Regions from separate parts of the Marinobacterium sp. YM272 genome, predicted to be linked through region 3. Evidence: predicted binding sites of a transcription regulator. Region 3 holds the regulator's gene; each other region holds the start of a gene.

Region 1 (10,662 bases), 700 kb from region 3:
CTCGATCTGCGCGTTCACGGTGTGGATAACCTGCGCGTGGTGGATATGTCGATCTGCCCACAGGTCCCCAGCGGCAACACCAACGCCGTCGCCATGATGATCGGCGAGCGCGGTGCCGACCTGATGCTGCAAGCCCAGTAATCGCTCCGGTTCAAACTAATAAGCAACGAATTCGAGAGAGAAAACGGATATGCCACAGATAGAGATTCTCGACAGCGTCAAAGCCTACCTGCAGCGTGAACACGGACAGTTCATCGCCGGGGAAGCCAGCCGCAACAACGATACCGCCAGGATCGAATTGATCGATCCCGCCACCGAACAGCCGCTGGCCCAGGTGGCCAGCGCCAGCGCCGAAGAGCTGGATGCCGCCGTCAGCACCGCCAAACGCGCCTTCAAGGGTGACTGGGCGCAGAAGACCCCGTACGAGCGTGCCCAGCTGATCAACCGCTTTGCCGATCTGATCGAAGCCAATGGCGAAGAGCTGGCCCAGCTTGAAACCCTCTGCAGCGGTAAATCGATCCACCTGTCGCGTATGCTCGACGTGCAGCAGAGCGCCATGTCGCTGCGCTACTACGCCGGCTGGGCGACCAAGATCGCCGGTGAAACCCTCACCCCCTCCTTCCCGTCGATGCAAGGCGAGCGCTACAGCGCCATGACCCGCCGTGAACCGGTGGGCGTGGTCGCAGGCATCATTCCTTGGAACTTCTCGGTAATGATCGCCATCTGGAAGATCGGTGCGGCGCTGGCCACCGGCTGCACCATCGTGCTCAAGCCCAGCGAGTTCACCCCGCTGACGCTGCTGCGCCTGGCGGAACTGGCCATCGAAGCGGGCCTGCCCGCCGGCGTGATCAACGTGGTTAACGGTGAAGGTGCTGTGGGTCAGCAGCTGATCGAACACCCGGATGTGGCCAAAGTGTCCTTCACCGGCTCAGCACCCACCGGCATGAAGGTGGGCCAGAGCGCCATGGCTGCCAACCTGACCCGTTGTACCCTGGAACTGGGCGGCAAGAACGCCGCGGCGCTGCTGGCCGATGCGGATATCGACCGCGCCGTCGGCGGCCTGCTACAGACCGGTTACGTGCACCAGGGCCAGGTCTGTGCGGCCCCTGAACGAGTCTTCGTGCACCGCTCCCGTATCGATGAGCTGACCAGCAAGCTGGCCGCGGGCCTGGGCCAGGCAAAGATCGGCTCACCGCTGGATGAATCGGTGATGTTCGGCCCGGTTTCCAACAAACCACAGTTCGACAGGGTCTGCCACTACCTGGAGCAAGCGAAGCGGGAGAGCCGCATAGTCTGCGGTGGTAACGCCCTGGACGGCGCCGGCTACTTCGTGGAACCCACCATCGTTCAGGCCAGCTCGCCCAGCGAGACCCTGATGCGGGAAGAGACCTTCGGCCCGGTGATCTCGTTCATGCCCTACGACGATGAAAGCGAGCTGCTGAGCCTGATCAACGACTCCCCCTTTGGCCTCAGCGCCAGCGTCTGGACCAACAATCTGAGCAAGGCGATGCGGATGATCCCGGAGATCGAAGCGGGCACCGTCTGGGTCAACATGCACACTTTCGTCGATCCCGCCGTGCCCTTTGGCGGCCTGAAAAGCTCAGGCCTGGGCCGCGAGTTCGGCAGCGCCTTCATCGAGGACTACACCGAGCTGAAATCGGTCATGCTCTGCTACTGATATCGGACCGATAGCGCCAGCGATGACGCTATCACTCCCTGCCGAGGCGTCTCGGAAGCTCAGAGCCGGAGGCGGGTCGAACTGGAATAATAATTGCTTATTCAAGTGAATATTACTCCAATATTTCGACCAGTTTCCGGCCTTCTGCCGGCCAAGCAGGGAGATTTACCCGATGTCGATCAATACTGATCTCCATCAGTGGGACCATGCTGTACGGGAGATCTGCGGTGACTTCACCACCACGCCCAACCCTTCCGCACCGTTTATCGGCCAGATCAAACTGAAAAACCTCGGTGGCCTTGGCGTTGCCCATATCGAAACCAACGCCCAGCGTGTCGAGCGCCGTATCAGCGACCGACAGAACGACGAGCACTGTTTTTTAATCCTTCAAACTCAGGGAGTTATGGGGTTCGATAACAAGCACGACTCTGAGTTCGAACTGCACCCCGGCGAGATGGCGCTGATGGACTCAGCCCTGGCGTTCGATATGATTCCCCGCGGCCTGGTGCGCCAGATCTCCGTTCACCTCTCCCGCGACAGACTGCAGCAAAGCCTTGGCAGGCTCGCCAGTTTCGGCAAGATCTCCCAGAGCAGCCTCAGTGGTCAGCTGCTACACAATATGCTGCTGCAGTTAAGCTTCGAAAATGCACCATTTAGTGCGAGTACGCCTGATGGCTGTGCACTGCAGGAGGCGATCACCGCACTGCTGAAACCGGCGCTGGAAAACCAGGATGCGGATGCGGCCGAACTGCCGCTGAGGCTGCTGGCAGAGCGCTATATCCGCCGCTATCTGAATGATTATCGCCTGTCCCCGGAGTTCCTCGCCAGGGAGATGAATATCTCCAAGCGCAAGCTGTACCGGGCGTTTGAACATAACGGCGAGAGCGTGGCCCGCTACATTCTCAACCTGAGACTGAAGCAGAGCAGAATGGACCTGATAAGAACCGATCAGGAGCCGCAAACCATTACGGATATTGCGTTCAAGTGGGGCTTTTCGGATGTGTCCCAGTACTCCCGGGCATTCAAGCGCCAGACGGGACTATCTCCCAGTGAGTACCGCCAATCCCGCGAGTACCGGCTCTAGGCGGCCGGCACTCGGGATCAATCGAGCTCAGAGAGTTCAGACCGAGGCCAGAACGCCCTCAAACCAGCGGGCCAGCGCCAGCAGACTATCGTCATCGTGGGCACGCCCGATCAACTGCACACCCAGCGGCAGCCCTGCTTCATCGACCAGGCCCGGCAGCGAAATCACCGGCAGACCCATCGCCTGCCAGGGGCGGCTCATATGCGGCGCGCCGGTCTTCTCATGACCCAGGGGCGCCACACCGGGAGCCGCTGGCGCCAGAATCGCGTCTACATCCGCATAGCGCTGCCAGAGTTTTTCGCCACCGACTGCAGCTGCGTTGAGGGATTCAAGATAGAGCGCACGATCCATCTCCAAACCTGAGCTGATAAGCTCCTGTAGCGGTTCGCTAAGCAGCTCCGACTGCTGGGACTCAACGACCAGATTGCGGGCCACTTCGTAACCCATAATCTGCTGGTGGTGCTGCACCATCTGTGGCAGAAACTCGCCATCGTCAAACTGCACAACTTCAACGCCCTGAGCCTCCAGCAGCACTGCGGCCTGATTGATAGCCGCCGCCATGGCAGGATCGGTTTCACCCACCTTTTCTCCCTGACAGATCAGCACCCTGCGGGGCTTCACCGCTTCGGCCTGCGCCAGTGGATCGCTCTGACGCAGCAGAACAGCGCGCAGCAGCTCAATATCCTCGACCGAGCGCGACAGCAGCCCCAGCGAATCCAGCGACTGCGCCAGCGGCTGAGCACCGCGCAGGGAAAACTCACCGCGACTGCCCACATAACCCACCGCGCCGCAGTAGGCCGCCGGGCGAATCACTGAAGCCGCCGTCTGGGAGCCCAGCGCCAGCGGCACCATGGCATCAGCCACCGCCGCGGCGGAACCGCTGGAAGAACCACCGGGAGTACGCTCAAGATCCGCCGGGTTTTTGGTTTTACCCGGTTTGAAGTAGGCAAACTCGGTGGTGACGGTTTTGCCCAGCACTATACCGCCGGCTGCACGGATCAGGGTGACGCAGCTGGCGTCATCCGCAGGCATACGCCCCTTGTGGATAGGCGAGCCCATTTCGGTGGGCATATCCTTGGTGTCGATAATGTCCTTGATCCCCACCGGCAGGCCTTTCAGCGGACTCTGCTGATAGAACGCCTCATTGCTCAGGTACTGATCGAGAAAGGCCTCACGGCTCAGGCTGTATTGCCAGGCGCCGACTTGCTGCTCGCGCGCCTCGATACGGTCAAAGCAGGCGTTAATCACATCGACGGCCGTGCATTCACCATTTTCTATCGCCAGCAACGACTGACGCAGGCCCAAGGTATTCAGGTTAGGGTTGGGTTTAGGAGTAGCCATAATCACCTTCTCATTAAAGCTCAGCGGCCCCGGCGCTATAAGCCCAATCGGAGCCTGTTCAATTCGTTGCTGTGGAACCTGTCAGATGCGCGGGGTATGTTGCTCGTCCAGCAGCCACTCAGGCCCCAGATCATCGATACCGGGGCAGCCCATCAGGTTGAGACAGCGCTTGAGCTCCTCGTCGAGGATATCCAGCACCCGTGCCGCACCCTGACTGCCGCCAGCGGCAACGCCATAGAGCGTGGAGCGGCCCAGCAGCACGCCGTTGGCACCCAGCGCCAGTGCCTTGACCACGTCGGAGCCGCGACGGATGCCGCTATCCATCAGCAGTTCGATGCGCCCGTTCACCCGCCCGGCGATACGTGCCAGCGCCTGCAGACCGGACATGGCGCCATCCAGCTGACGCCCGCCGTGGTTGGTCACCACCAGTGCATCGATTCCGAGGCTGATAGCACGTTCGGCATCATCGGGGTGCAGTACGCCCTTGAGCACCAACCTGCCGGACCATTGGTCGCGGATCCGCGCCAGCTTGTCCCAGTCGAGCAGGGTGTCCATCTGTTCAGCGATAAACTTCATCGACCCCAGCGCACTGCGCTCGGACTCGGGAATATAGGGTCCGAGGTTGCCCATCATCGGCAGGCCCGAGGGGATCATCACCCGACGGATCCAGCCCGGATGGCGCAGCACATCGAGCTTGTTGCGCAAGCTAAGCTGACGTGGCCTGGCAAAGTTTCGCCTGTCCCATTCACGGTTACCCAGCAACGTGGCATCACTGGTCACCAGCAGCGCAGACGCTTCAACCGCCTGTGCCCGTCTGATCAGATCTTCCTGCACCTGAGCGTCGCGCATGGGGTAAAGCTGAAACCAGAACGCCAGATCCGGCGCTGCGGCACGCACCTGCTCCATGGTCGCGTTGGAGACGGTACTCAGGGCAAGTGGAATGCCCTTGCGGGCTGCCGCCCTGGCCAGTTCAAGATCAGCCTGTGGATAAAGCATGGCGTTAAAACCGGTGGGCGCTATCGCCAGGGGCAGCGAGGATGAGCAACCCAGCAGCTGCCGCGATACCGCTGGCGGATGACAGGGCTGCAGCGTTTTTACCTCGAGCCCATAGCGGTCGAAGACGGTGCGGTTGGCGGCCAGCGTAATCTCGTTTTCGGCGCCTCCAGCCAGATACTCCCAGGCAAAATGGGGCAGCTTACGCTGCGCCAGAGCCGCCATCTCCGCAACGCTTTGAACCCGCTCCATATCGCCGCCGCTGTAGAATCGACGCATGCCTTACTCCTGTGACTGAAACGCAAAAAGGGAGAGCCGGGCTCTCCCAAGAAAACTGCCGCTGTTCAAAATAGAAGGGGGGATATTCTTCCACGGCAGTTTCAGTGGCTTCAATGCGCCGTTCGTGCCGCTCCGGGCGGAAACAAACGCCAGCATCGAAGCCGGGAGCCAGCCAGAAATCAGCCGGCCCGGGGTTTAACAAAAGTTTTAAAAATTGAACGCGTAGGTAGTGATGAAACGGTATTCCTCGTAATCATCGGTCCAGCTACGGTCGATGGAGATGTTGCGCAGGTCGAACTTCAGCCCTTTCAGCGCTTTGTTCTGCATCTCGTAGCTCAGGTAGATATCACGCTCGGACTGCTCTTCATCGGAGCCGCCGGCGATATCGATATCGGTACCCTTGATGTAACGGGTGAACAGCTTCATGCCCGGCAGGCCCAGATCCTTGAAGTTGTACCCGTAACGCACACCCCAGGAGCGCTCATCGGGCATGATGAAGGCGGCAGATGACCAGTGCACGGTGTACGGCTGCGGCACATAGCCGTTCAGCGTCGGCACCGGGCGGTCGCCCTTCACGTTCTGGTAGCTCAGCGCAAACATGTGGTTGCCGGACAGCAGCGTGGCCATGGTGCTGACCACATCCACATCCATGTCACCCTGATACTCCTTGCCCTCGCTTTCGTAATCGAAGTAGCGCAGGTCGGTCTTCAGCTTCATACCGTTATCGAAGCCTGCCAGGTGCTCCAGCCCGTAGTAGTGCTGATCGTAGAAGTCGTTCAGGCGACCGAAGAAGTAGGTTCCCTTGATGTTCTTCGGGAAGGCGTAGGTCGCACCGGCAAAGTCCAGGCCGTCGGAGCGGTTTTCATCCTGGCCGCGGTAGATGTAGAACTTCTCCTTGTCGCTGGAATCACGGGTCACCGCTTCCCAGTAACGACCGGCGGTGAATTCCAGGTTCTTGATCGCTGTCGAGTGCAGCACCGCACCCTCGTAGATGGTGTCGAGCACGCGACTGGTGTCGTCCCAGGCCACCGGCAGATGCGGACGGTGGTCACCGATGGTCAGTTCGGTTTCGCCATATTTGAACTTCAGCGTAGCGCCGGCACGGCCGTAGCTTTCAGTGGTTTCATCTGCAACGGGGTCATACGGCAGGGAGCCGTCGTTGCTCTCGGAGTCGAATACGTAGGCACCGGTTGCAGACATATCGACCCCGAACTGGATCGGCGTATCCGTATAACCGGAGAAGAACTGCAGGTCCGCAGCCTGTGACCAGTTTCCCGCATCCGGGGTATTGCCATCGTAGTTACGGTCCAGGTAGAAGTTACGCAGATCCAGCCTAACCTTGCTGTCCTCCACAAAGCCTGCCTGAGCAGCCAGAGGAGACAGCAGCGCTGCCGCTACCGCCAGGGAGATCCCGGTCTTTCGCGAGTGATGCTTCAACATGTTCTAATCCTTCGATATATGTCGATGCGCTTTGCGCATTCATTGGGTTACAACTTTTAACCACCCATCAGATGGATTTAAAAAGCCGACATCGGCATTTCTCGACACGTTGGGGCGCTGCGCATGCGGTTGAGCAAGCAGCGTTTTTATAGGTATGTTGAATCTTTAACCGGATCAGCCAGCGGCGACGGAACGCTCGCCCAGGCAGTGATAGGCGCGGTTGAAATAGACCAGCGCTTCATCGCTGCCACTCTGACGGGCATCGACGATCTGGCAGTAAAACACCGTGTGGGAACCCACCTCGTGCATGTCGGCGATACGACAGTCGAAGTTCACCAGCGCCTCATCCAGTGCCGGTGAGCCGGTGGTCAGGTTGGTCCAGCCGTGGCTGGAGAAGCGTTCTTCGCTGGTCAGCTTCGGGTTGGCAAAATCGCCGGACAGCTTCTGCTGATTGCCCGAGAGCACGTTGACGCAGAGCACCCCGTTTTTCTTGAAATGCTCATTTGCGTAGGAGTTACGGTTCATGCAGACCAGCAGCGTCGGCGGCTCAGCTGTAACACTGGTGACGGCGGTAGCGGTAAAACCGAACTTACCGGCCTCTCCGTCGGTGGAAATAACCGATACAGCACCGCCGAGCAGCGCCATACCGTTACGGAATGCTTCGAGATCAATCATTGCTCTCTCCTAAATTCGATTGCGGGTGGTTTAAAGGTCCAGCACCAGACGCGGGGTTTTCGCCCGTGAACAGCAGATCAGCATCTGATCGTTGTCCTCTTTCTCCTCCTCGGTGAGAAAGACATCGCGATGATCGGGAATGCCCTCGTTCACATCGCACAGGCAGGTGCCGCAGGTCCCCTGTTCGCAAGACACCTTGATCTTCATTCCGGCCCGGTTCAGCGCCTGGGCGATGCTCTCGTCCGGCTGCACGGTCACGGTGACGTCGCTAATCTCGGCATAAACCTCGAACGCCTCGCCGCCGGTCTCGACCTCCACCTGGAAGAACTCCTTGTGGATATGGTCTTCGGCAAATCCCTTGTCGCGGGCACTCTGCATCACCCACTCCATGAAGCCGTTGGGGCCGCAGGTGTACATATGGGTGTTGTCATCGGCGCCATCGAAAGCGCTGTCCAGATCGATGCGCCCGCCATCCTGCTCATCGTCGAAGTGAAACTGCACCTGCCCGGCAAAGGCACTGGCGGCCAGATCATCGACAAAGGCGCAGGTGGAGCGCGAGCGACCGCAGTAATGCAGCTCGAACGCCTTGCCTGCCGCATGCAGCGCATACGCCATGGCGATCATCGGTGTGATACCGATACCGCCGCCGATCAGGATGGAGCGTTCGGCCGTTTCGGACAGCGGGAACAGGTTGCGCGGTGCGCTGATTTGCAGCTCGGTGCCTTCGTGCAGTTTTTCGTGCACCGCCACAGAACCACCACGGGAGTTGGGATCACGCAGGATACCGACACGATAGGCGCTGGTGTCGGCCGGATCGTTGCACAGGGAGTACTGACGGATCATCTCGTCGCCGAGATGCAGATCGATATGAGCCCCCGCCTCGAAGGCAGGCAGCGCTTTACCGCTGGGATCCACCAGCTCCAGAGCCACTATCCCTTCGGCCTGCGTTTCACGTTTGCGGACTACCACACTCAGCAGCTCGTCAGTCATCATCTCTCTCCACCCGACACCCTTGGTCGGCACATCCATCGCGCGGCTCAGCCACTCGCGATACGGTTTTTCAATTGTTTCCAGACGGGCTTTCAGCGCCTCAGCGCATAAACAGACCGCCGTTCACATCCCAGGTGGTACCGGTGGTGAAATAGGCTTCCGGACGCGCCAGCTGCACCACCATGTCACCGATAAAGTCGGCATCACCGAGACGCCCGGCAGGAATAGCCGAGAGCAGCGTGGGCAGGCGCTCTTCCGGCACCAGCGCTTTCACCATCGGCGAGTCGATCGGCCCCGGCGCGATGGCGTTCACGGTGACACCGTCGCTGGCCAGCTCTTTCGCAAACACCTTGGTCAGCGTCAGGATGCCGCCCTTGGACGCCGCATAATGCGCACCGGTCGAAGTACCGCCATTCTGGCCCGCCAGGGACGCCATGTTGATGATGCGGCCGTAGCCCTTGGAGGCCAGATAACCACCAATCACCTGACAGCCGGCGAAGATGCCGCCCAGGTTGATATTCACCACCTCGTTGAACTCTTCGAGGGAGATCTTCATCACCGGCGTGGCGCGGGTTACGGCGGCGTTGTTCACCAGCACATGCAGCTCGCCCCAACGTTCCAACACCGCAGCCAGCGCTGTTTCGTAATCGGTTTTGCTGGCCACGTTGAGCGCAACCGCCATGGCGCTTTCACCACTGGCATCCAGCTGATCGGCCGCTTTCTGGGCCGCTTCGACGTTGATATCGCTGACCACTACTTTGTAGCCGGCCAGATGCAAACGCTGAGCGATGTGGAAACCCACTCCCTGGGCGGCGCCGGTCACCAGCGCCACCTGTGCTTGTGCTGTAGACATAAACGCCCCTTAGAAGATGAAACTGACGGTACGCAGGAAGCCATCGGCGTGCAGCAGCTTCACCACCTTGCGATCCAGCTTGAAGCCGCCATCGACCGGCTTCAGGGTGTATTCCACGTTGGCCGGGTAGGTCACCAGCTTGCCGTGACGCAGTTCGTTCAGGGTCATGGCGCAACGAGCGATCACGACATCGTCACCGGCTTCCAGCACGCGAATGCGGGACATCATGCGCACGGTGCTGCCCACGGAGTTAGCGGACACGGACTCGCCGTTTTCCAGGCGGGCCACACGCATGCGGCGCATATCGGCATCGTCCAGCGCCAGGTTCACGGTGTTCAGGTAGTCGGTTTCATTCAGGTCGGTCGGCACTATATACAGGCCGCCATCGGTCCACAGAGACAGCCAGTCCTGGTAGCCCTTGTGGTCCAGCAGGTCGGCTTCGTAGCCGATGAACTCGGTGACCTGAGCGAGCAGTTGGGTATTGGATTTCATGCTTACTTCTCCTCGGCGTTAGCAGCGGCGGCCATAACCTGCTTGTACTTACTGTAGGCGCCGCGCATACCGGTTTCGGAACACACCGCACCCTGGGGATTGCCATCTTCAGAGGTGCGCAGCTTGGTCATGCCGCGGTTGACCAGAATCCAGCCATCCTTGCCAGCCATGGAGCCTTTCTGAACGCGTTCCCAGGCTTCGCCGTCATCCGGCGTACCGAAGCCCATCGGGCCCTGGAAGTGCTCGTGCAGACGCATACGCTTCTGGTTGAACGCCGCCGGCGCACCGTCGCCACCCAGTGCCACGTGCTGGATCTCGGTTTCGTTAACCGATACCGGACGCAGAACACGGAAGAACGCCATGGAGCAGGACACGTTCGGGAACAGGTTGAGGTTGAAGCCTGTACCGTGGGCGGCACGCACCAGTTTCTTCACTTCGTCTTCGTCTTTGCCCTCGTCACGCAGCGCCTGGGCCAGTTCGTTGAAACGCTCGGGGATCGGCTGATCCAGATCCGCTTCCAGATCTACCAGCTCCGGGATCATCACCATGACGCTGTGACCGTGACCCAGGTCTTCGACAAAGCCTTCGCCATCGAGGAAGTCGAAGATGTCAGCAGTGGCTTCGTCCAAAGAGGTCACAAAGGACTTGTGCACGATCGGGAAGTGGTAGGCGTCGGTGGTGTTCTCGAGCTGGATCTTCCAGTTCCCCGGGAAGTTAAAGCGATGCTCGCCCAGTACCTTCACCGGGTAACCACCGCCCTGCTTCATGAACAGGTCGATCCACTTCTTGGCACCGCCGAGGAACTCTTCCAGCGGTTCGATATCGTCGTTGAAGGTG
Region 2 (10,662 bases), 1.1 Mb from region 3:
CTATCGAAATTAGCCTGGCGCTCGATGGTATTCAGCGCCTCGTTAAGACTGGTGATATCGGTCATCACTGCCAGCACGCCTTCGCCCCCGGGGTTTGGCGTAGCATCGATACGCATGGAGTGGACATCGCCACTGGCGTGGCGTACCTGCAGATAAAGCTCGGCATTGCGCTTGCGGGCCAGTCGCTCAAGCGCGGTTTCGATAGCGCGCGTCTCCTCGGGCTCCACCACCAGTGAGTTCAGGTTTCGGCCGATAACCTCGTCGGCGGTATAACCGAGGTGCTTCAGCAGGTGATCGCTGACATTTTCAAACACACCGCGTGCTGACAGACTGAACAGCAGGGCCGGTGTCTGCTGGTAGAGATGGCGGAAGCGCGCTTCGTTAAGACGCAGGGAATGGTGTTTCGCATCGACTTCAGCGAGCAGGTCATTATAGGCATGGATGATGATACCGAATTCGTCATTGGGCACCCGGCTGCCGACGCGCACGAACTCGCCGCTGCTGCGGGACCGTTCGATGGCTGACAGGAGTTGCCGCAGGGGACGGTTGATAAAGCGGACCTGGAAGAACAGCATGGCCAGCGCCGACAACAGGACGATCAGCACCAGGGTGATCACCATATCGTCATAGATGCTTCTTTCCTGGGCAGCGAGACTCTGCCCACTGACTTCGGCGACAAGCCAGCCGGCCCTGGTTTCGCTGTTAAACGTTTCCGGTACCGGAACAACAATCCGCCCCGCCACCTGGACCTTGCCGTAATCGGGAGACTCCAGGTTAACGATGCGGTGCACATCGCGATCAAGTACCTCAACCCTGAGGACATCGGGCTCTTCCAGCAACAGGTTGAGCTGTCGGATCATCTGGTCACGTTCGGCCCGGGCTACATCATCGGCGAGAATATCGGCAAACTGCCGCAGGCGGTCAAAGCGCTCATCCAGTTGATAGCGAAAGGCGTGGCGTGCATCGGCAGACTTGTAGAGTGCTCCCCCGCCAAGCACCAGCAGAGAGCAAACCATCAGCAGTAGTGCCAGCTTTAGATGAACCGGAAATCGCGGTTTAACTTCGCTAAAAGAGGACATCCCTGTAAATCCCCTCGCCTCTTCAGGACGGCTATTCATCATCGGTAACGGTTGCGCCCGGCGCAATAGCGTAACGCAAGCGCAGAATAAGGCATTTTATTCGCATCTCATCGGATCCCGTTTTTATACTTTTTACTTCAATCCGGTCTGATCGACACACGCAAATCCCTGGTGGGTCGATCAGTTTGATGATGCGGGGCGGTGGGGTAAATTACAACCATCCCTTGGTATTGGGCCGGGAGGTTAACTGTTGCCTGCACCGCTCGCGTGTAGCTGCAACTGTCAGGCAACATTGAAGGTCTATCGACCTGTTCGTGGCTTGCTTAATCCAGCATGCCCTGCTTTACGATAAACCCGATAATATCCTCAAGCCCCTTACCCTCTTTGAGGTTGGTAAATACGAAGGGGCGTTCGCCACGCATCCGTTTCGTATCCGCTTCCATCACCGCCAGATCCGCCCCGACGTAGGGCGCCAGGTCGATCTTGTTGATCACCAGCAGGTCGGATTTGGTGATGCCCGGGCCACCTTTACGCGGAATCTTCTCCCCTTCGGCCACATCGATCACGTAGATGCACAGATCAGCCAGTTCGGGACTGAAGGTGGCACTCAGGTTGTCGCCACCACTTTCGACGAAGACAACATCCAGATCCCCATGCAGCCTGGCAAGATCCTCCACCGCGGCCAGGTTCATTGACGCATCTTCACGAATCGCCGTATGCGGACATCCGCCCGTTTCAACACCTACAATCCGGTCCACCGGCAGGGCTTCGGCCCGAGTGAGGATCTTTGCATCCTCCTGGGTATAGATATCGTTGGTAACCACGGCGATGCTGTAGTCATCCCGGATCGCCTTACACAACACTTCGAGCAGCGCGGTTTTGCCCGAACCGACCGGGCCACCGATACCGACACGCAGGGGCGCCTTGTAATCACTCATAAAAATTCGTTTCCTTATTTATCAAGAACGGAACAACCGGGAATACTGGGTTTCATGCCTGGAACTGGCGATCGCCAGCGCTGGTGTTGAACTGCCGATCTGCCAATCCTCCAGCAACCGCGCCTTATCGATCAGGTCCGGCAGGCGTGCGGAGACGCGCAGCAGTATCTGCTGCCCTGCGGTCTGTCCGAGGGGAACGAGCTTCACCCCTGCCATCACGGCATTTTCCAGCCAGCTCCACAGATACCCCCGGCTCAGGCTGATGCTGTCTATTTCCCAGGCACGGGCTGCCAGAGCCATCCCCGCCAGCTGGGTTTTAGCCAGGTGACTGCGTAGAGATTCCGGCACACTGACATCAAGCGCCGGCAACAGACGCAGCAGTGCCTGGGCACGCTGGCGCTCTTCAGCACGCAGCTCCGAAGTTTCGCGGCTGGCCATGAGAAACCCGCACCACTCTTTAACCCTGGCTTCATCAACATTGGCGTCATCGCTCTGATTCAGGGCCTGGCACAACCGCAGCAGCACAGGCACCTCAAGACTGGCGACGCTATGATCCAGCACCGACAGAAGCCACTCCTCCAGACTGGCCGCATCGTTGACCCAACCGCATTCGATCGCCCACTCCAGGCCCTGGGAATAGGTAAACGCCCCAACCGGCAGGGCCGGGCTGATCAGTTGGTACAGGCGCAGTTCCGGCAGCACGGAGATCAGTCCTGTACGCGAGCCGAAGCCTGACGCGCCTGAGCGCGTTTCCGGGCGCTACGACGCACCCAGCTGACACAACCGATCAGTGCAGCACCGGCAACTACAATCGCCAGATGATCCGGTTCGGTTACAACGTGCATCAGCTCTTTGAAGAACGCACCGCCATGTTCGCCTTCGTGGGCAAATGCAGCGCCCGGCGCCAGAGCCAGTGCAGCGGTCAGAGAGTGAGTATTAAAAAGTTTGCGCATGGAAATCTATCTCCTGATTGTGCTGTTCAGACATTCTTTTCGGCTTAATGACTATGGGATTCGTGATCATGATGGTGATGATGGCCATGGCCTTCGCTGGCATAGGCACCCGCCTCGGGTTCAAAAGGTGCCTGCTCGGCAACCACCTCGGCACCGAGCCCACGCACCATGTCATCAAGCACATGATCGTGCTGGTAACGCACCATCCCTTCAGCGATCTGCAGTGGGACATGGCGGTTACCCAGATGATAGGCGCAGCGGGTCAGCAGAAGCGGATCACTGCAGCGTACCGTCGATACCGACTCGGGCGCCGCAACCACTTCGATCACCTCGCCACACTCACTGAGGAGCTGGTCTCCGCCGCGGAGGATCAAACCACGGGGCAGGAACAAGCCGGCTTCCCGGCCATCTTCGAGTTCGACCCTGAGACGGCTGCGGATGCGTGAATCTATGGGCAGACAGAGTTTCGCCGCCGCTTCCCGCTTTGAATCCAGTTTAGAAACCAGTCTTAACATTTTGTTTTAAAACCTTTTACAGTCAATATTTCTATCATCAGAACAGGTAGTACCGCTGCGCCATCGGCAGTTCCGTGGCCGGCTCACAGACCAGCAGTTCACCATCGGCCCTAACCTCGTAGGTCTGGGAGTCCACCTCGATCTTCGGCTGATAGCTGTTCAGCACCATCTTGTCCTTGGTCACGGTACGACAGTCGCGTACCTCGCCTATCAGGCTTTCAAGGCCCAGCTCGCTCGGTATGCCCGCGGCCAGTGCCGCCTGGGACATAAACAGCATGGAGGTACTCTGGACAGCGCGTCCGAAGCTGCCAAACATCGGGCGATAGTGCACCGGCTGTGGCGTGGGGATGGAGGCGTTGGGATCGCCCATCGGCGCCACCGCAATCATGCCGCCCTTCAGTACCATGCTTGGCTTGGTGCCGAAAAATGCCGGTTTCCACAGCACCAGGTCCGCCAGTTTGCCCACTTCGATCGAGCCCACTTCATGGGCGATACCGTGGGTCAGCGCCGGGTTGATGGTGTATTTGGCGATATAACGCTTGATACGGTTGTTGTCGTTACGCTCGGAATCACCGCTCAGCGCACCGCGCTGCACCTTCATTTTGTGGGCGGTCTGCCAGGTACGGGTGATCACCTCGCCGACACGGCCCATGGCCTGGGAGTCGGAGGAGATCATCGAGAAGGCACCCAGATCGTGCAGGATATCCTCCGCGGCGATGGTTTCGCGGCGAATACGGGATTCAGCAAACGCCACATCTTCAGCGATGGACGGGTCCAGGTGGTGACAAACCATCAGCATATCGAGATGCTCGTCGATGGTGTTCACCGTATAGGGACGGGTCGGATTGGTCGACGACGGCAGAATATTGGCTTCACCGGCGGCCTTGATGATATCCGGCGCGTGTCCACCGCCAGCACCCTCGGTGTGGTAGGTATGAATGACACGTCCGTCGATCGCATCGAGTGTAGCCTCAACGAAGCCCGCTTCGTTCAGCGTATCGGTATGAATCGCGACCTGTACATCCATCTCATCGGCCACGCTCAGGCAGCAGTCGATGGCTGCCGGGGTGGTGCCCCAGTCCTCGTGAAGCTTGAGACCAATCGCCCCTGCCTCGATCTGCTCGCGCAGCCCCTCGGGTTTACTGGCGTTACCCTTGCCAAGAAAGCCCAGGTTGATCGGCAGCGAGTCTGCCGCTTCGAGCATGCGGTGGATGTACCAGGGTCCCGGCGTACAGGTGGTGGCGTTGGTACCCGTAGCAGGCCCCGTTCCGCCGCCCAGCATCGTGGTGACGCCTGAGCATAGCGCCTCGTCGATCTGCTGCGGACAGATAAAGTGAATATGGGAATCGATACCACCAGCGGTCAGGATCTGACCCTCGCCGGCGATCACCTCGGTACCCGGGCCGATCGCAATTTCCACATCGGGCTGCACATCCGGGTTACCTGCCTTGCCAATCGCCGCGATGCGTCCGCTCTTGACCCCCACGTCGGCTTTGACGATGCCCCAGTGATCCACAATCAGAGCATTGGTAATCACCAGGTCCATGGTACGGCTGCTCGGACGCTGGCCCTGACCCATGCCGTCACGAATCACCTTGCCGCCGCCGAACTTCACTTCTTCACCGTAGGTGGTGTAATCGCGCTCCACCTCGAGCAGCAGTTCGGTATCCGCCAGCCGCACACGGTCGCCGGTGGTCGGACCAAACATCTCCGCGTAAGCGCGTCTAGAAATCTTTGCCATGTTTCAACTCCTTCTTAACGCGGACGCTCAGAGCGCACCCATCACCCGTCCCTGGAAACCATACACCTCGCGGGAACCGGCATAGGCCACCAGTTCAACGCTGCGGCTCTGACCCGGTTCGAAACGCACGGCAGTGCCGGCCGCAATATTGAGGCGAAAGCCTCGCGCTTTTTCGCGGTCAAACTGGAGTGCATCGTTGACTTCGTAAAAGTGGTAGTGAGATCCAACCTGAACCGGGCGATCACCGGTATTGGCCACCTCGACAACCAGGGTCTCCCGCCCGACGTTCAACTCGATATCGCCAGGTTCGGCTAAGATTTCTCCGGGTTTCATCGGTGCTCTCCTCAGACGATCGGTTCGTGTACGGTCACCAGCTTGGTGCCATCGGGAAAAGTCGCTTCGACCTGGACTTCGTCGACCATATCGGCAACACCATCCATCACGTCATCCGCGCTCAGCAGCGTACGGCCGTAATCCATCAGTTCGGCCACGCTGCGGCCATCACGGGCGCCCTCGAGGATAGCCGCACTGATATAGGCTACCGCCTCGGGATAGTTCAGCTTGAGACCGCGCTCCTTACGCCGTTCCGCCAACAGTGCCGCCGTAAACAGCAACAGCTTGTCTTTTTCTCTCGGTGACAGCTCCATGATCGTCCTCTTGAGTCGGGGGTGGCGATGCGCCACCCAAACATCGTCATTAGCCTGAAGCAAGGGTGCTGCAGGTGAATCAGCCTTAGCCCGGCCTGGCCGCACCTGTTAGCGCATCTGCCGGGCTGCTACCTTTTACAGGCTAGCTGCACTGCGGGCTTGAAAGCAATATACATTCCAAATCAATATGATAGCTTGAATTCGGAAAGTTTTTCTCGTTTATTTGGCTGCCACCCGGCCGTGAATACGAATACGGCTGACGCCGCCATCCGGAAACAGGTTCAGCCGCAGGTGGGTAACCGGGCCTGCAATCTCGCCATCGGGCGCAAACCGGTGAACGGAGTCGGCCGCCATCGACTGGGGCGACAGCAGTTCCTGCCAGAACATACTCTGTGTCACCAACGCCTCGTCACTGACCGGAGGCATACAGGCGGCCTGCAGTGAACACTTGTCAGGGAAGTTGCCCTTGAAGAAGGCCGTATCAATTTCAATCTCGTCCACGAAACAGGGTGCGGCCAGTTCAATAAGACACCAGTCGTTACCGGGTTCACGGCGGCGGCGCGTTTCCCAGCCATCACCCATATTGACGCCAGGCGCGGGCATCAGAATTTTGTTGGGGTGACCATAGTGAGAGTCATTCCAGGCCACGACACGCGCGCCCAGCTCCCGGGCGGCAAGGTTCAGTTTCGCCCCCTCGGCCAACACAGACGATGGCTTGCCGTAAACCACCAGGCGCGCCACACCGCCATCCGGCAGGATGTTAAGGCGAACATGGGTCCAGACACCCTCTGTCTCTGCCGCTACCAGGTGATGCTGATCCGGTCCCAGGCTTACCGGTCCGGTTAACGCCACCCACTCGGTGTTTTCATCCGGATCGGCATCCGGCAGATAACAGGCCTCAATCATGGCGCCAGGCGGGTAGTTCCCGGTAAAGAAACTGGTATCGATATCAAAGCCCTGAATATGTCCGGTTACGCCAAGGCGCAGTACACACCAGTCATGGCCATTGCCACGTTTGCGGCGGCTTTCCCAACCGTCCATCCACTTGCCGTGATCATCGTACCGATCCGGGTAGAACCTCGGCGGTTCAGCACTGATCATCCGCTCCGCAGGGGCGAAAAACTGATCGCTGACCGCGACTATTGCTGTACCCAGCCCGCTATCGGCCAGATTTAGTGCGCCTTCGGCAAATGTTGGCAAAACCTCAACCGGTTTCCCTTCGATGTATTCCACGCCCCATTCCTCTTTTTTAAGAAAAGATAGTTCAGTGTGCGCCCGTTGCACGGTCTAACTTTGAAACGATGCGCACCACTCTTTGTTTCACTTAAGCACTTACTGCAACATTTGATCCAACTAAGAACCATTGTGCAGAGGACGCGAAATTCGGTTTATGAGGCGTTGAGAATGGCGCAATAAGCGCACCATCTTTGTGCGCTACGGCATGATGCTAGTCTATTTTGGGGCAACCCAGGCTGAGTTCATCGAGCTCTGAATACTTCAAACTGATGCGGGCAATGCGTTCTCGCCCCGGCTCCAGAGCCTGGTGCAGCAGACGGTTAACCAGCAGCGTGATAAGGCACATCGGCGCCGCGTAACTGTCGAACGCAGCCAGCGAATCCACCGGGACTTCCAGCCACCAGTCGGCATGAGAAGATGCACCTGCCAGGGAGCTATCGCCAATGAGTGCCACCTGAGCATCGGCACGACAGAGATCGCGCAGCAGCGCATCAAATCCCGCCGGGCGGCGCCGAAAGCCAAACAGCACTACCAGATCATCGCCTGACAGATCGCTGAGTTCTTCACCGAGTGTCTGCCCCGGCGTGGGTAACAGATGAACGTTGCTGCGCACCTGTATCAACTGCTGACGCAGATGGAGCGCAATCGGATAGCTGTTCCGGAAACCTATCACCTGTACCCGGCGGGCGCTCAATAGCGCCTTGACCAGGGCTTCCATCCCCTCCCGGTCGAGATTCTGGAACATTCGGTGCAGGTTTTGTTCTTCCTGGCGCAGATGATCATCGAAGGCCACTACACCGTTGCGCTCATCCGACACCGGCACTCCCTGATGTCGCAACTGGCGGGCCAGGGTGCGGCCTTCACGGAACGAGGAGAAGCCAAGCCGCTTGAACAGACGGCTGACGGTCGCCTTGGACACCTGACACATCCGCGCCAGTTCAGCGGTGTTGAATAGTGCAAGATCCTGAGGATGAGCAAGAATAAAGTCGGCCAACAGGCGCTCACTGGGCGTCAATTGATCGTACTGTTCACGCAGTTTCTGGTCGATTGTTTCATCTGACACGGTTATCTGTTTCCTGTAGGGAAATACCGGAAAAGTGGTTAGTCGCTCTATACTAACCCGGCTTCTCTAAAGGCTTAAACCCGAAAACAGCGGTGGTTAATGCAAGATAACGCCTATCTCCGATCCTCCAGCGTTCGAAAAAGGAGCCCCTAATGAACGACAGCAACTACCCCAGAGACCTTCGCGGTTATGGCGCGAACCCACCCCGCGCCAACTGGCCTGGCGGGGCACGACTCGCCGTTCAGTTCGTTCTCAACTACGAGGAAGGCGGTGAAAACTGCGTCCTGCACGGGGACAGCCACGCGGAAACCTTCCTCTCTGAAATGGCCGGCGCACAGCCCTACCCGGACCGGCATCTGAGCATGGAATCGATCTACGAATACGGTTCGCGCGTGGGTGTCTGGCGCATCCTGCAGGAATTCGAGGGCCGCAATCTGCCGCTGACGATCTTTGGCGTCGCTTCTGCCCTGGCGCGTAACCCGGAGGTCACCCAGGCGTTTATCGACAAGGGCCACGAGATCGCTAGTCACGGCCTGCGCTGGATTCATTATCAGGAAACCCCCATAGAGACGGAGCGTGAGCACCTGCGGGAGGCGATGCGTATCATCACCGAACTGACCGGCACCACACCACTGGGCTGGTATACCGGCCGGGATTCACCCAACACCCGCCAACTGGTGGTCGAGCATGGCGGTATTCTGTATGACTCCGATTATTACGGTGATGATCTGCCGTTCTGGACACCGGTGACTCTGCGTACCGGCGAAGTGAAAAACCACCTGATTGTGCCCTATACCCTGGATTGCAACGACATGCGCTTTGCCTCGTCCCAGGGCTTTTCCGATGGCGACGATTTCTTCAATTATCTGCGAGACTCCTTCGATGTGCTTTACGCCGAAAGCGCGCAACACCCGCGCATGATGTCGATCGGTCTGCACTGTCGGCTGGTAGGTCGTCCCGGGCGATTCCGGGCGCTGCAGCGATTCCTTGATCACATTCAGCACCACCCGGATATCTGGATCACCCGGAGGGTGGATATAGCACGACACTGGATCAGCGAGCATCCGCCGCAAGCAGACTAGCCCTGTATCAACAATATATTCGACCCGTATTAGAGACAATTATATGTTTAATTCAACAACAAACCATCAGTAACAAACGCTATAAAACCCTAAACGAGACAAGGAATTGGCGTGTTTGTTGCTGGGGTACCTGGCAATAAAAACGCCATCTGCCGGCAGGAGAGCCCAGCGTGTCTAACCAAGAAGCGTTCAATGCGATCTGGCTGTTATTGTCAGCCGTTTTGGTCCTGGTTATGCAGATCGGCTTTCTATGTCTCGAGTCTGGCCTTACCCGCAGCAAAAACGCCATCAATGTTGCACTGAAAAACGCCTTCGACCTGTTGGTGACCACCGCCCTTTTCTGGCTGGTCGGCTTCAGTCTGATGTTCGGCGTCTGGAACGGCCTCTCGCCAGAAACCGCCCTGTTTGCCGCCGATTTCACCCAACTTGGCTTCTGGGACGCCTGTTTTTTCATTTTTCAGCTCACCTTCTGCGCCACGGCGGCCACCATTGTTTCCGGCGCTATTGCAGAGCGTACCCGCTTCACCACGTACATCATTATCACCGCGTTGATCGCGGTACTGATCTACCCGCTGTTCGGTCATATCGCCTGGGGCGGCGCTCTGCACGGCCCCGCCGGCTGGCTGGCCGCCGAGGGCTTCGTCGACTTCGCCGGCAGTACCGTGGTGCACAGCCTGGGAGGCTGGGTGGCGCTGGCGGCCATTATCGTGGTGGGGCCGCGCAAAGGCCGTTTTGTCAATGGCAGGGTCGTCTCCATTCCCAGCAGTAACCTGCCTTTCGCCATGCTTGGCATGATGTTTTTTGTCGTCGGCTGGATCGGCTTCAATGGCGGCAGCACCCTGGAGTTTTCCCGTGATATCCCGAGCATCATCGTCAACACCCTGATCGCCGCGACGGTGGCTGGCATCACCGGCATGGCACTTGGCCAGTGGCAATACAAACGCCAGACACCCCAGTTAACCATCAACGGCACACTGGCCGGGCTTGTCGCCATTACCGCCGGCTGCCACGCGGTGACAACGCTGGAAGCCGCCTTTATCGGGGCGGTCGGGGCGCTGTGCATGCTGGCCACCGAACTGCTACTGGAAAGGCTCAAACTGGACGATGCCATTTCTGCCACCCCGGTCCATCTGAGTGCCGGTATCTGGGGTACCCTCGCCGTCGGCATCTTCGGTGAACCGGCGATTCTCGGCACCGGCCTCGACCGGCCGGAACAGATCCTGGCGCAGCTCAAGGGGATTCTGATCTGCGCCGCCTGGGCCTTTCCGCTCACCCTTCTGTTCCTGCTGCTGATACGCAGGTTTATCCCGCTGCGCGTATCCGATGATGCCGAACTCGAGGGTCTGAACAGCTCCGAACATGGCGCAACCACCGAGCTTTCGGACCTGCTGAACGCCATGAATGAGCA
Region 3 (10,662 bases):
CAACGTGACGGCCACTGGCTGCACCGTCCCGGAATCGGCCAGAGCAGCAGCGGTCTCAGCGAGCAGGGCTGGAGCCGGCTGCTTAATCTGCTGCTTAGCCAGCCACAGGTCGGCATTCGCCAGGCCAATCTCCGTTTACAGCCGGAACAGGGCACCTCGCGGCGCCTTGAGGCGGTTGATGCGCTGTTGGAAAACGCCGGCGATGAGCATCAGTTGAGCGGCCAGTTGCGGGTCAAGGGGCTGGGTGAGGACTCCCAGCTGCACTTCGCGGTGCAGTTTCAGGGCACGCCCGAAGATCCGCTGCAGGGGGATTACCCCTTCTATCTCAAGCTCGATTCACTGGGGCCCGAACTGCTGACCCTGGTGGATGTGAATCTGCCCCTGAAGCAGCTGCGTGCCGGCACCGAGTTCTGGGGGCGCTGGGGCAAAGGTCAGTTGCAGTGGTTGCAGGGTAGAGCCGCGCTGGGTCGTCTGCTCTATGGTGAGGAGTCGGCACAGGTTGAGCTGAGTAACAGCACTCTGGATTTTGCGCTGTTCAAGCAGGCAGAAGGTTACCAGCTGCAGCTTAACCGGATTCACCTGAACTCCCGGGAACAGGCACTGGATCTGCCGCAGCTGGTCCTGAATGCACAGATGGTCGAGGGCAAGCCGGTGCTGCGGCGCCTGGCGCTACCTCAGTTGACGCTGGAGCATCTGAATGCCTGGTTCCTGGCGCAGCCCTGGCTGCCGGAAAAGGCGGCACAAGCGTTATCCGCCCTGTCCCCCGCCGGCACCCTGGCCAATATTGTCCTCGACTGGGAGAGTGGCGTCCCACTCAAGGCGTTCAAAGCCAGGGCCGATGCCCGGGATCTCAGTGTTGAGGCCTATTATGGTGCGCCCGCTATTGCGGGGGCTTCAGGCCTTGTCGAGGCGGATCTGAGCGGCGGCCGACTGCACCTGCAATCCGAGCAGTTCGGCCTGCATTTTCCCAGGCTGTACGACGAGGGCTGGCGTTTCGACAGTGCCGGCGGTGTTATCGCCTGGTCGCTGACGCCGGATGCCGCGCTGATCAGCAGTGAACTGCTGCACTTGAGTGATGACAGTGTCAGTGCAGAAGGGCGGTTCAGTATCCATATTCCCTACAGTCGGGAGCAGCAGACCGAACTGACACTGATGATCGGCATGCGCGACTCCGATGGAACTCAGGCACAGCGGTTTACCCCGGCCAAAGAGGTGGGGCAGGGGCTGCACGCCTGGCTTGGCAGTGCAATAGAAGCGGGCGATGTGCGTCAGGCCGGGCTTGTGCTGCATGGCGGCACGCGCAGGCTGGAGCAGTCCAGTCACCCCAGCGTGCAGCTGTTTTTCGATATCGGCCAGGCAACACTCAATTACGATGCCAGCTGGCCGAAAGTCAGCGACGCTGATCTGTTTCTCTATCTACGTAACGGTGACCTGCGGGCCGATGTGCGCTCAGGCACCCTGATGAACACCCGTGTTGATTCGGGCTGGGCCTACAAGCCGCTGCACCAGGATCAGCTGCAACTGGCTTTCCAGCTGCAGGGGCCGGCCGATGACCTGAACCAGGTGCTGGCGCTTGATCCCCTGCGTGAGGTGATCGGCGATGGCATGGCCGACTGGCGCCTGGGTGGCGAGCTGAGTACCTCTCTGGTGCTGGCAGTGCCGGTTATACACAGGGAGGGGGGCAAGGCCGAGGCGCAGGTGGATGTCAGGTCGCGGTTAGCCGGTGGCTCACTGGTATCGGAGTCGTTGAACCTTCAGCTGGAGAATCTGAATGGCAATGTCAGGTTTTCTACCGAAGAGGGGCTTAGCAGTGATGCACTGGAGGGGAGCCTGTTTGGCGAACCCCTGAGCGGGCGGATCGAAACCCGGGACGGTGTCACCAGCGTCAAACTCTCCGGCTCGTCCCCCGTAGCGAAGGTCAGGGAGTGGAGTGGTGTAGCGCCCCTGCGGCTGGTCAGCGGTGATCTGGCCTATGATGCCTGGCTTATCCTCTGTAACGGCAAGGTCCAGTGCGGCAGCCGGTTTGAGCTCACCTCGACGTTGCAGGGGGTGGCTGTGGATCTGCCGGCCGGGTTTGGACTTGCGTCAGATGCGCAACGCTCCCTGGGTATTCAGGTGCCGCTGGGCAGTGCGCAATTAAGCTTCGACTACGCTGGGCTGCTCAAGGGTATTTTTGACCTCTCGCCGGGTCCTGTGACGGGAACCCTGTCTGTGGGGGCGGGTACCCCTGAGCTTCGCTCCACCCCCGGTCTCTATGTCGAAGCTGTGATGGAGCGGCTTGAGCTCAGTGACATCAGTGACCTGCTGGATCGCCTGGAAAGTATCGCCCCGCCAGAGGCTGAGGGGCCGCAGGGCGGTGCCGGCAGCGGGGCCGGGGCTCTGAAGCAGGTGGCGCTTCAGGTTGACCGCTTTGGGATTGGAGCCCTGGAGATCGACAATGTATCGGCCAGTCTTTCACCGGCTGATCTGGGCTGGCTGCTGCAGTTGTCCGGGCCAACGCTGCAGGGACAGGTGATTCTGCCGGATGACGATACCCCGATGGAAGTGGCCCTGCAGCGGCTTGAGATCGTCGCCCAAGCGCCTGGGGCCGAAACGCCGGCAAAGCCTGCCTCGGGCGCGGCGCTCAATTTTGATGACCTGCCGGCGATTGATCTGTCGGTGCTTGATCTGATCTACAAGGAACGTCCCCTTGGACGCTGGAGCGCTCAGCTGCGACCGGACGTCAACAGCGTCAGGTTGCGTGATATTCGAGGCCAGATGAGCCAGGTGAGTGTGCGCGGCGAGATGAGCTGGTTGCGCCAGGACGAAGACAGGACCGGCATGACCCTGAAAATTGAGGGGCAGGACATAGGCGAGCAGCTAGAGCTCTGGGGCATGGCGAAAACACTCGACAGTCAGTTGCTGAATGCCGATCTGCAGCTGGAGTGGACCGGATCACCCTGGGAGATCAACAGTGATACTCTGGATGGCTCGGCTCAGCTACTTCTCAAGGACGGCCATTTGATCGAATCCGGTAACAGCGCCAACCTGTTGCGCGTGTTCGGTATCCTTAATTTCAATACCCTGGGGCGGCGCTTACGTCTGGATTTCAGCGATCTGTTTGAAAAAGGCGTGGCCTTTGACCGTCTGGCAGCGGACTATCGTTTTGATAACGGCGTCGCCAGCAGCGAGGCGCCGCTGCTGATGGAGGGCCCCTCGGCTAACCTGAAAGCCAGTGGCCGTATCGATTTCAACCGGGAGACGGTGGATAAGGATATCGAGGTGGTGCTGCCGTTAACCAGCAATGTGCCGTTCGCGGCTGTTCTGCTCGGTGCGCCACAGGTGGCTGGCGCGGTGTTTCTTATCGATCGTCTGATCGGTGACAAACTGGAGCAGGTGACGACGTTGAGGTATCACCTCAGTGGTGACTGGAGTGACCCGCAGGTGGAGCTTGAAACGGCGCCACCCAGGCAGCGGGAGGAGGTATTCCGATGAGTCGGGTTGCAGTGGTACAGATGGTCTCCACGGTGGACGTGGAGGCCAATCTGAAGCAGGCGCAGGCGCTGCTGGAGCAGGCGGCGGATGCCGGTGCCAGGCTGGCGCTGTTGCCGGAAAATTTTGCCCTTTTCGACAGTGTGTCGGTGCTGGCGCTGGCGGAGGCGGAGCTTGAGTCCAGAGTATTGGAATCCTGGCTCGCCGAACAGGCCCGGCATCTGGGTCTCTGGGTTATTGCCGGCAGCCTGCCGGCGGTGGACCGTCCCGATGGCTCCCGGGTACCCGATGGCCGTGTACGCAGTCGCATGCTGGTGTTCAACGACCAGGGCGAGGTGGTTGCCCGCTACGACAAGCGGCACCTGTTTGATGTGGATGTGGGGGATGCGCAGTCGCGCTACCGCGAATCGGATCGTTTCGAGCCCGGTGATGAGGTGCTGGTAGTGGATTCGCCGCTGGGTGTGCTGGGTCTGAGTGTCTGCTACGACCTGCGCTTCCCGCTGCATTATCAGCGCCTGCGTGAGCTTGGTGCGGAACTGCTGCTGGTGCCCTCGGCCTTTACCGCCGTGACCGGAAAGGCTCACTGGGAGGTGCTGCTGCGGGCGCGGGCGATCGAAACCCAGTGCTACTGCCTGGGAGCGGATCAGGGCGGCTGGCATTCGCGTACCCGGGAAACCTGGGGGCACTCTATGGTTGTGGACCCCTGGGGCGAGGTGATGGCGTCACACGTTCAGGGAGCGGGGCTGGCCCTGGCCGATATCGACCTGAAGGCGCTACACAAACTGCGGTCGCAGATGCCGGTGTGGCAGCACCGTCGCGACCGCTGCTGAATAAGCCGCTGAGAGCTCAGTTACCCTCGCTGATCTCACGCAGGTAGCGGAACAGCTTGCGTGCCTGGGCCGGCGGTTTGTTCTGCTGGCGCTCTTTCTTCGCGTTGCGCACCAGTTGGCGCAGGTGCTGGATATCCGCTGCGGGGTGCTCTTCGATATAGCGCTGGAGCACATCGTTGTCGCCGTCGATCAGCTGGTCGCGCCATTTTTCCAGGGCATGAAAGTGCTGGTTATGGGCCGCACTTGCCGAGTCGAAACGTTGAATCGCTTCACGGATCGCGTCGGCATCCTCGGTGCGCATCAGCTTGCCGATAAACTGCAGCTGGCGCTTCTTCGCGCCGTTGGCGCTGATGCGGCGCATCTCGGCAACCGCGCTGGCAAGGCGTTCTCCCATCGGCACCTGGGCCTGCTGTTCCGGGTTCAGCTCGGTAATCTGCCGGCCCAGCTCCTGCAGAGCTTCCATGTCCCGTTTTACCTGACTGCGACTGGGGCCCCAGTCTTCTTCATCGCCAGGGTATTCCTGGCTATCTTTGAAATCGCTCATTGACCTAACCAAAAAACAGGGTCGCCAGACCCAGGAATGCAAAGAAACCGACCACATCGGTGATCGTTGTCAGCAGCACGCTACCGGCCAGGGCCGGGTCTATACCCGCCGACTTGAGAGCCATCGGCAGCAGGGTGCCGGCCATCGCCCCGGCAAGCAGGTTGATCACTATCGCCAGTGCGATCACCAGGCCGACGGTGGTGTCGCCAAACCAGACCATGGCCACGCCGGCCACCACCAGTGCCCAGAGGGTACCATTGAGTGCGCCGGCAATCAGCTCGCGATTGAACAGCCAGCCGATATTGCCGCGCTCTATATGTCCCAGCGCTTGTCCCCTGATCACCAGTGTCAGGGTCTGGCTGCCGGCGATGCCGCCCATGGAGGCGACAATCGGCATCAGCACCGCCAGTGCGACCACCTGTTCCAGGGTGTCCTCAAACAGGCCGATCACCGCCGAAGCGATAAAGGCGGTGATCAGGTTGATGCCCAGCCAGACCGCCCGGCGTCGGGTGGTACGCATGACCGGGGCGAAGGTGTCTTCGTCCTCGTCAAGGCCTGCCATGCTCATCAGCGAGTGGTCGGCATCCTCGCGGATGACGTCGACCACGTCATCGATGGTGATACGGCCGAGCAGTTTACCGTTTTCGTCGATCACCGGCGCAGATACCAGGTCCTCGTCCTCGAACAGGCGGGCAACTTCCTGGTCCGGCAGGTCGGCGGGAATCCCCGCCAGCTCGGTCAGCATGATTTCGCGAACCATCACCTGCGGGTCGGACGTCAACAGCCGGGTCAGCGGCAGCGAGCCGATAAATGAGTCCTTGCGGCTGACCACAAACAGGCTGTCGGTGGATTGAGGCACTTCGGTGTGACGACGCAGGTAGCGCAGTACGGTTTCGACGGTGATATCCGGACGAATGGTGACCGTATCGGTGTTCATCAGGCCGCCGGCGGTATCCTCCGGGTAGGAAAGCAGTTTTTCGACGCGCTTGCGGTTCTGCTTGTCCATGATGCGAAGCAGCTCTTTCATCACCCGGTCGGGCATCTGCTGCATCATGTCGGCGACATCGTCGGAGTCGAGACCTTCGGTGACGGTAAGCAGTTCGTTGGCATCCATGCGGCTGAGAATATCGCTCTGGACATCGTCACCGAGGTGCTGAAGAACCTTACCCTCGTTTTCCTTGCTGATCAGGTTCCAGAGGATCTGCCTTTCCCGTGGCGGGGTCTTTTCCAGCAGCTTGGCCGCTTCAACCGGACGCAATCCCTTGTTGAGCATGAAGCGCATGCGCTTGAGCTCGTCGCTGGTCAACGCGCTGCTCAGTTCTTCGAGGGTGTTTTTCTTTTCGTTTGGGATGCTCATGCCGGAGTGGATCGCTGCGCTCGTGGGGTGGAAGGCTTACGGAGAAGTATAGCGGCGCGGAGGTGGATCTACTCGGGCTCGTCGAAGCGGTTGTTGATCAGGGTTTCAATGGCGGCCATCGCTTCCACTTCATCTTCACCGGCCACCCGAAAAGTCAGGTCGGTTCCCTTGGAAGCGGCGAGCATCATCACGGCCATAATGCTTTTTCCGTCCACCTGCCGGCCGTCTTTGTCGATTTTGATCTCGCTGGAAAAGTGCCCGGTGGTGTTGATCAGCTTGGCAGCAGCCCGCGCGTGCAGACCGAGCTTGTTAATGATTTTTAACTGTTTTTCGATCATCGGGGTTCCTGGTAACGGGCGGCGATCAGGTCAGTTCGCGGTGACGGACGTGAACATTATCCATAAGTTCACTGAAATGGCCAGCCAGGTGCTCGGCGATGTAGACCGAACGATGCTGGCCACCGGTACAGCCGATACCGATCGTAATATAACTGCGGTTGTTCTGCCGGAAGGAGGGGATCCAGCGCTCGAGGAAATCGCGAATATCGTCGACCATGGCATAGACATCCGCCGACTCTTCGAGGAACTCGATAACCGGCTGGTCGCGCCCGGTGAACTGGCGCAGCTCCGGAATCCAGTACGGGTTGGGCAACATGCGCACGTCGAAGGTGAAGTCCACATCCAGAGGTACGCCGTGTTTGAAACCGAAGGATTCGAACTGAACCGAAAGGCTCTGCTCGCTTCTCTGGGCGATGCGCAGCTTGATGGTGTCGCGCAGCTCGTAGAGGGTCAGCCGGGTGGTGTCGACGCGAATATCGGCCAGGCTGGCGATCGGCTCTAGCAGCTCCCGCTCGTAACTTATCGCCTCCTGAAGACCCGCCTGGTTGGTGGATAGCGGGTGTTTGCGCCGGGTGGCGCTGTATCGCTTGATCAGCGTGGGCTCGGCGGCATCGAGGTAGAGTATTTCGCAGCTGAGATCATCCCGTTTTGCCAGTTCGCCGATAATCTCTGGGAAGGCGTGCAGGTTGCTGATCAGGTTGCGGGCGTCGATGCTGACGGCCAGGCGTCCCGGGTGTTCCGGGTCGCCGAGCATCTGGTCGATCAGGTCAGGCAGAAGACGGGCTGGCAGGTTGTCGATGCAGTAGAAATCAACGTCTTCGAGCGCCTGCAAGGCTGTGCTTTTGCCTGAGCCGGAGCGACCGCTGATCACGACAAGCTTCATTAAGCCCCCAGTTTCTCCATCTGCGTTATGAAGGTGGAGTAAAGCTCGGCGGAGGTCTCACAGCCGCGCAGCTTTTCCCTGGCGTCGCGCTGGCTGAACAGCTCGGCCAGTCCCGCCAGTGTCTGCAGATGCTCCTCTGCGCCGTCTTCGGGCACCAGCAGGAAGCAGAGCAGGTCCACGGGCTGGTTGTCGATAGCGTCAAAGTCTATCGGCGTCGCCAGTGTCATCACCAGTGCCACCGCGCTTTCGCAGGCGGGCAACCGGCAATGGGGGATCGCAACGCCATCACCGATACCGGTACTGCCAAGGCGTTCCCGGTTCAACAGACCGGCAAAGATCTCTTCCGAGGGGGGATTACCAGACTGGCCAGCGAGAGTATCGCTGGCCAGTTCGAGGGCTCTTTTTTTGCTGACGACATCGGCGTGACAGAGAGTGCGCGATTCGTTCAGCAGTTCAGTTAAGTTCATTATCTGACAGGAGCGTCCGGTTTTCGTTTATTTGTGCGCCTTCATCTTTTCCTTGTGCTTGATGATCTGGCGATCAAGTTTATCCACCAGTCCGTCGATGGCTGCATACATATCATCGTGTTCGTGCGTCGCGAAAATCTGGCCGCCGGCCAGGTGAAGATCGGCTTCGGCCTGTTGACGCTGCTTCTCAACGCTCAGAGTCACCTGGGTGTTGGTGATGTTATCGAAATGGCGCTCCAGTTTGTCAAACTTGGTACGAACATAGTCGTTAAGGGCATCGGTCAGTTCGACATGATGGCCAGTGATGTTGATCTGCATACGTTTTCTCCTAGTCACAATGCACGCTTTTTTATCGTGCTTTCCACTTCAATTAAACCAGACGCTTCCGCTCATTAGAAGGCGGAATTGCCATCGCTTCACGATATTTTGCAATCGTGCGTCTGGCGACGTTGATTCCCTGTTCGTCCAGCAGTTGAGCGATCTTGTTATCGCTGAGCGGTTTGCCCGGATTTTCCGCTGACACCAGCTTTTTGATCAGCGCGCGGATGGCGGTGGAGGAGGCTGCGCCGCCGTCCGAAGTGCTGACATGGCTGGAGAAGAAATACTTCAGCTCAAAGATGCCGCGCGGCGTGTGCATGTACTTTTGTGTGGTGACGCGCGAGATGGTCGATTCATGCATGCCCACCGCTTCGGCGATGTCATGCAGCACCATCGGTTTCATCGCCTCTTCGCCCTGTTCAAGAAAATCGGACTGGCGTTCAACGATCTCTGTGGCCACCTTCAGCAGGGTGTCGTTGCGGCTCAGCAGGCTCTTAAGGAACCAGCGCGCCTCCTGCAGATGGTTCTTGAGGAAATTGTTGTCGGCGCTGTTGTCGGCGCGTCGGATCAGGTCAGCATACTGGGCGTTGATCCGCAGTTTCGGCGCGGCCTCGGGGTTGAGGTTGACCGCCCACTCACCCTTGATTTTGGTGACCACCACGTCGGGGATGACATATTCCGACTGGCTCGGATTGATCATCGCGCCGGGTTTCGGGTTCAGCGACTGGATCAGGCGGATGATCTCCTGCAGTTGCTCTTCCTTCACCCGCATACGCCGCAGCAGGGTTTTGTAGTCGTGGTTGCCGAGCAGTTGCAGGTGCTCGCTGACCAGCCTGAGTGCGTCCTGCAGGTACGGGGTGTCGGGGTCCAGCTGGCGCAGCTGGATCGCCAGGCACTCGCTCAGGTCGCGGGCTGCAACGCCGGGCGGGTCGAACTGCTGGACACGGTGCAGGACTGCTTCGATCTCGTCCTGCTCGGTCTCGATGAAGTCTTCCGGGTACTGGCGGGTGAACTGCTCGATCAGCTCTTCCACTGACAGGGTGAGATAACCATCCGGCTCGATACCGTCGATGATCGCTTCAGCCACCAGACGGTCGTTATCGCTCATCGGTGTCAGGTTGAGCTGCCAGATCAGGTGGTCCTGCAGGGTCTCGTCGCGGGTGTCGTTATCGCCCGGTTCCCAGTCATCATCGCGCGCGGGAGCGGAGGCGGCCGGGGTCGTCTGGTAAGTGTCATCCCAGGAACTGTCAGTGGTCAGCTCGGTCGGGATATCCTCGCTCCAGCTGTCTTCCGGGGTATCTTCGTAGCTTTCTTCGCGCTCGGATTCGCCACTTTCGGCGGCTTCAGGTTTTTCCTGGGTGTTATCGCTCTCATTGCCGTCGTCGCTGCCCGGCAGTTCGTTATCCTCTTCGCTGACCTCGAGCAGCGGGTTGCTCTCCAGCGCCTGCTGGATCTCCTGCTGCAGATCCAGCGTCGATAGCTGAAGCAGACGGATCGCCTGCTGCAGCTGTGGCGTCATGGTGAGTTGCTGACCGATTTTGAGCTGTAAGGATTGCTTCATACTACTACGCGATAAACCATTACTGGGTCGGTGTTAGTGGCGCCCCAGGCTGCTAGAGCCTGAACTGCTCGCCAAGGTAAGCCTGACGTACCTGCTGGTTTGCCAGGATCTGTTCCGGGTTGCCCTGCGCCAGGATCCCGCCGTCACTTACAATATAGGCGCGCTGACAGATATCGAGCGTCTCACGTACGTTGTGATCTGTGATCAGCACGCCGATGCCCCTGTCCTGCAGGTGTCTTACCGTCTGCTTGATATCCCCGACGGAGATCGGATCTACGCCTGCAAACGGCTCATCCAACAGGATGAAGTGGGGCTCGGTTGCCAGGGCGCGTGCGATTTCCACGCGGCGGCGTTCACCGCCTGACAGCGACATGCCGATGCTGTGTGTCAGATGGGTGATATGAAACTCTTCGAGCAGCTGTTCCAGCTTGGCTTCACGCTGCGCCTTGCTCAGGTCTTTGCGTGTTTCCAGGATGGCAAGCAGGTTGTCTTTAACGCTGAGCTTGCGAAATATGGACGCTTCCTGCGGCAGGTAGCCGATACCGGAACGGGCCCGGCCGTGCATCGGTAGCCGGGTAATGTCGTCCTGGTTGATGCGAATCTGGCCGTGATCCGCCTTGATCAAACCGACGATCATATAAAAACAGGTAGTCTTGCCGGCGCCATTGGGGCCCAAAAGGCCAACGACCTCGCCGCTGCTGATCTGCAGCGATACATCACGCACGACCTGGCGGCTTTTGTAACTCTTGGCCAGGTGGAGGGCTTCAAGCTGCATCATGGGTTGTCTCCAGCCTGCTTGGGCTGAATCACCATTTTGACCCGTTGGTCGCCGCTTTCGCTGCTGAAGGCGTTAACTATCGCTTTGTCCATGTTGTAGACAATGCGCTGGCCGG

What was found. The regulator sigma-54, encoded in region 3, starts transcription at its own class of promoters, with help from an activator protein. The targets are predictions, from matches to a motif close to TGGCACNNNNNTTGCTNT.
Region 1: the regulator sigma-54 is predicted to act here: its motif matches at 1,761-1,778, upstream of feaR (transcriptional regulator FeaR).
Region 2: the regulator sigma-54 is predicted to act here: its motif matches at 6,036-6,053, upstream of ureA (urease subunit gamma).

What each region holds. Positions count from the first base shown of each region.
Region 1 is NZ_CP194171.1:657,354-668,015, reverse strand. Features, by position in the region: gene ACQUQP_RS03130 (GMC family oxidoreductase) at 1-141, shown strand, start outside; gene ACQUQP_RS03125 (aldehyde dehydrogenase family protein) at 191-1,678, shown strand; gene feaR (transcriptional regulator FeaR) at 1,851-2,762, shown strand; gene ACQUQP_RS03115 (amidase) at 2,799-4,103, opposite strand; gene ACQUQP_RS03110 (alpha-hydroxy acid oxidase) at 4,185-5,375, opposite strand; gene ACQUQP_RS03105 (OprD family outer membrane porin) at 5,583-6,815, opposite strand; gene ACQUQP_RS03100 (flavin reductase) at 6,990-7,490, opposite strand; gene ACQUQP_RS03095 (PDR/VanB family oxidoreductase) at 7,521-8,480, opposite strand; gene ACQUQP_RS03090 (SDR family NAD(P)-dependent oxidoreductase) at 8,581-9,333, opposite strand; gene ACQUQP_RS03085 (aromatic-ring-hydroxylating dioxygenase subunit beta) at 9,343-9,825, opposite strand; gene ACQUQP_RS03080 (aromatic ring-hydroxylating oxygenase subunit alpha) at 9,828-10,662, opposite strand, start outside.
Region 2 is NZ_CP194171.1:2,441,363-2,452,024, reverse strand. Features, by position in the region: gene ACQUQP_RS10985 (putative bifunctional diguanylate cyclase/phosphodiesterase) at 1-1,079, opposite strand, end outside; gene ureG (urease accessory protein UreG) at 1,403-2,017, opposite strand; gene ACQUQP_RS10975 (urease accessory protein UreF) at 2,039-2,719, opposite strand; gene ACQUQP_RS10970 (HupE/UreJ family protein) at 2,725-2,970, opposite strand; gene ureE (urease accessory protein UreE) at 3,015-3,485, opposite strand; gene ureC (urease subunit alpha) at 3,523-5,226, opposite strand; gene ACQUQP_RS10955 (urease subunit beta) at 5,254-5,559, opposite strand; gene ureA (urease subunit gamma) at 5,571-5,873, opposite strand; gene alc (allantoicase) at 6,093-7,106, opposite strand; gene ACQUQP_RS10940 (MurR/RpiR family transcriptional regulator) at 7,321-8,172, opposite strand; gene puuE (allantoinase PuuE) at 8,325-9,254, shown strand; gene amt (ammonium transporter) at 9,425-10,662, shown strand, end outside.
Region 3 is NZ_CP194171.1:1,358,022-1,368,683, forward strand. Features, by position in the region: gene ACQUQP_RS06280 (YhdP family protein) at 1-3,474, shown strand, start outside; gene ACQUQP_RS06285 (carbon-nitrogen hydrolase family protein) at 3,471-4,301, shown strand; gene yjgA (ribosome biogenesis factor YjgA) at 4,318-4,845, opposite strand; gene mgtE (magnesium transporter) at 4,850-6,202, opposite strand; gene ACQUQP_RS06300 (HPr family phosphocarrier protein) at 6,271-6,540, opposite strand; gene rapZ (RNase adapter RapZ) at 6,566-7,423, opposite strand; gene ACQUQP_RS06310 (PTS sugar transporter subunit IIA) at 7,423-7,890, opposite strand; gene hpf (ribosome hibernation promoting factor) at 7,918-8,208, opposite strand; gene ACQUQP_RS06320 (RNA polymerase factor sigma-54) at 8,261-9,769, opposite strand; gene lptB (LPS export ABC transporter ATP-binding protein) at 9,822-10,547, opposite strand; gene lptA (lipopolysaccharide transport periplasmic protein LptA) at 10,544-10,662, opposite strand, start outside.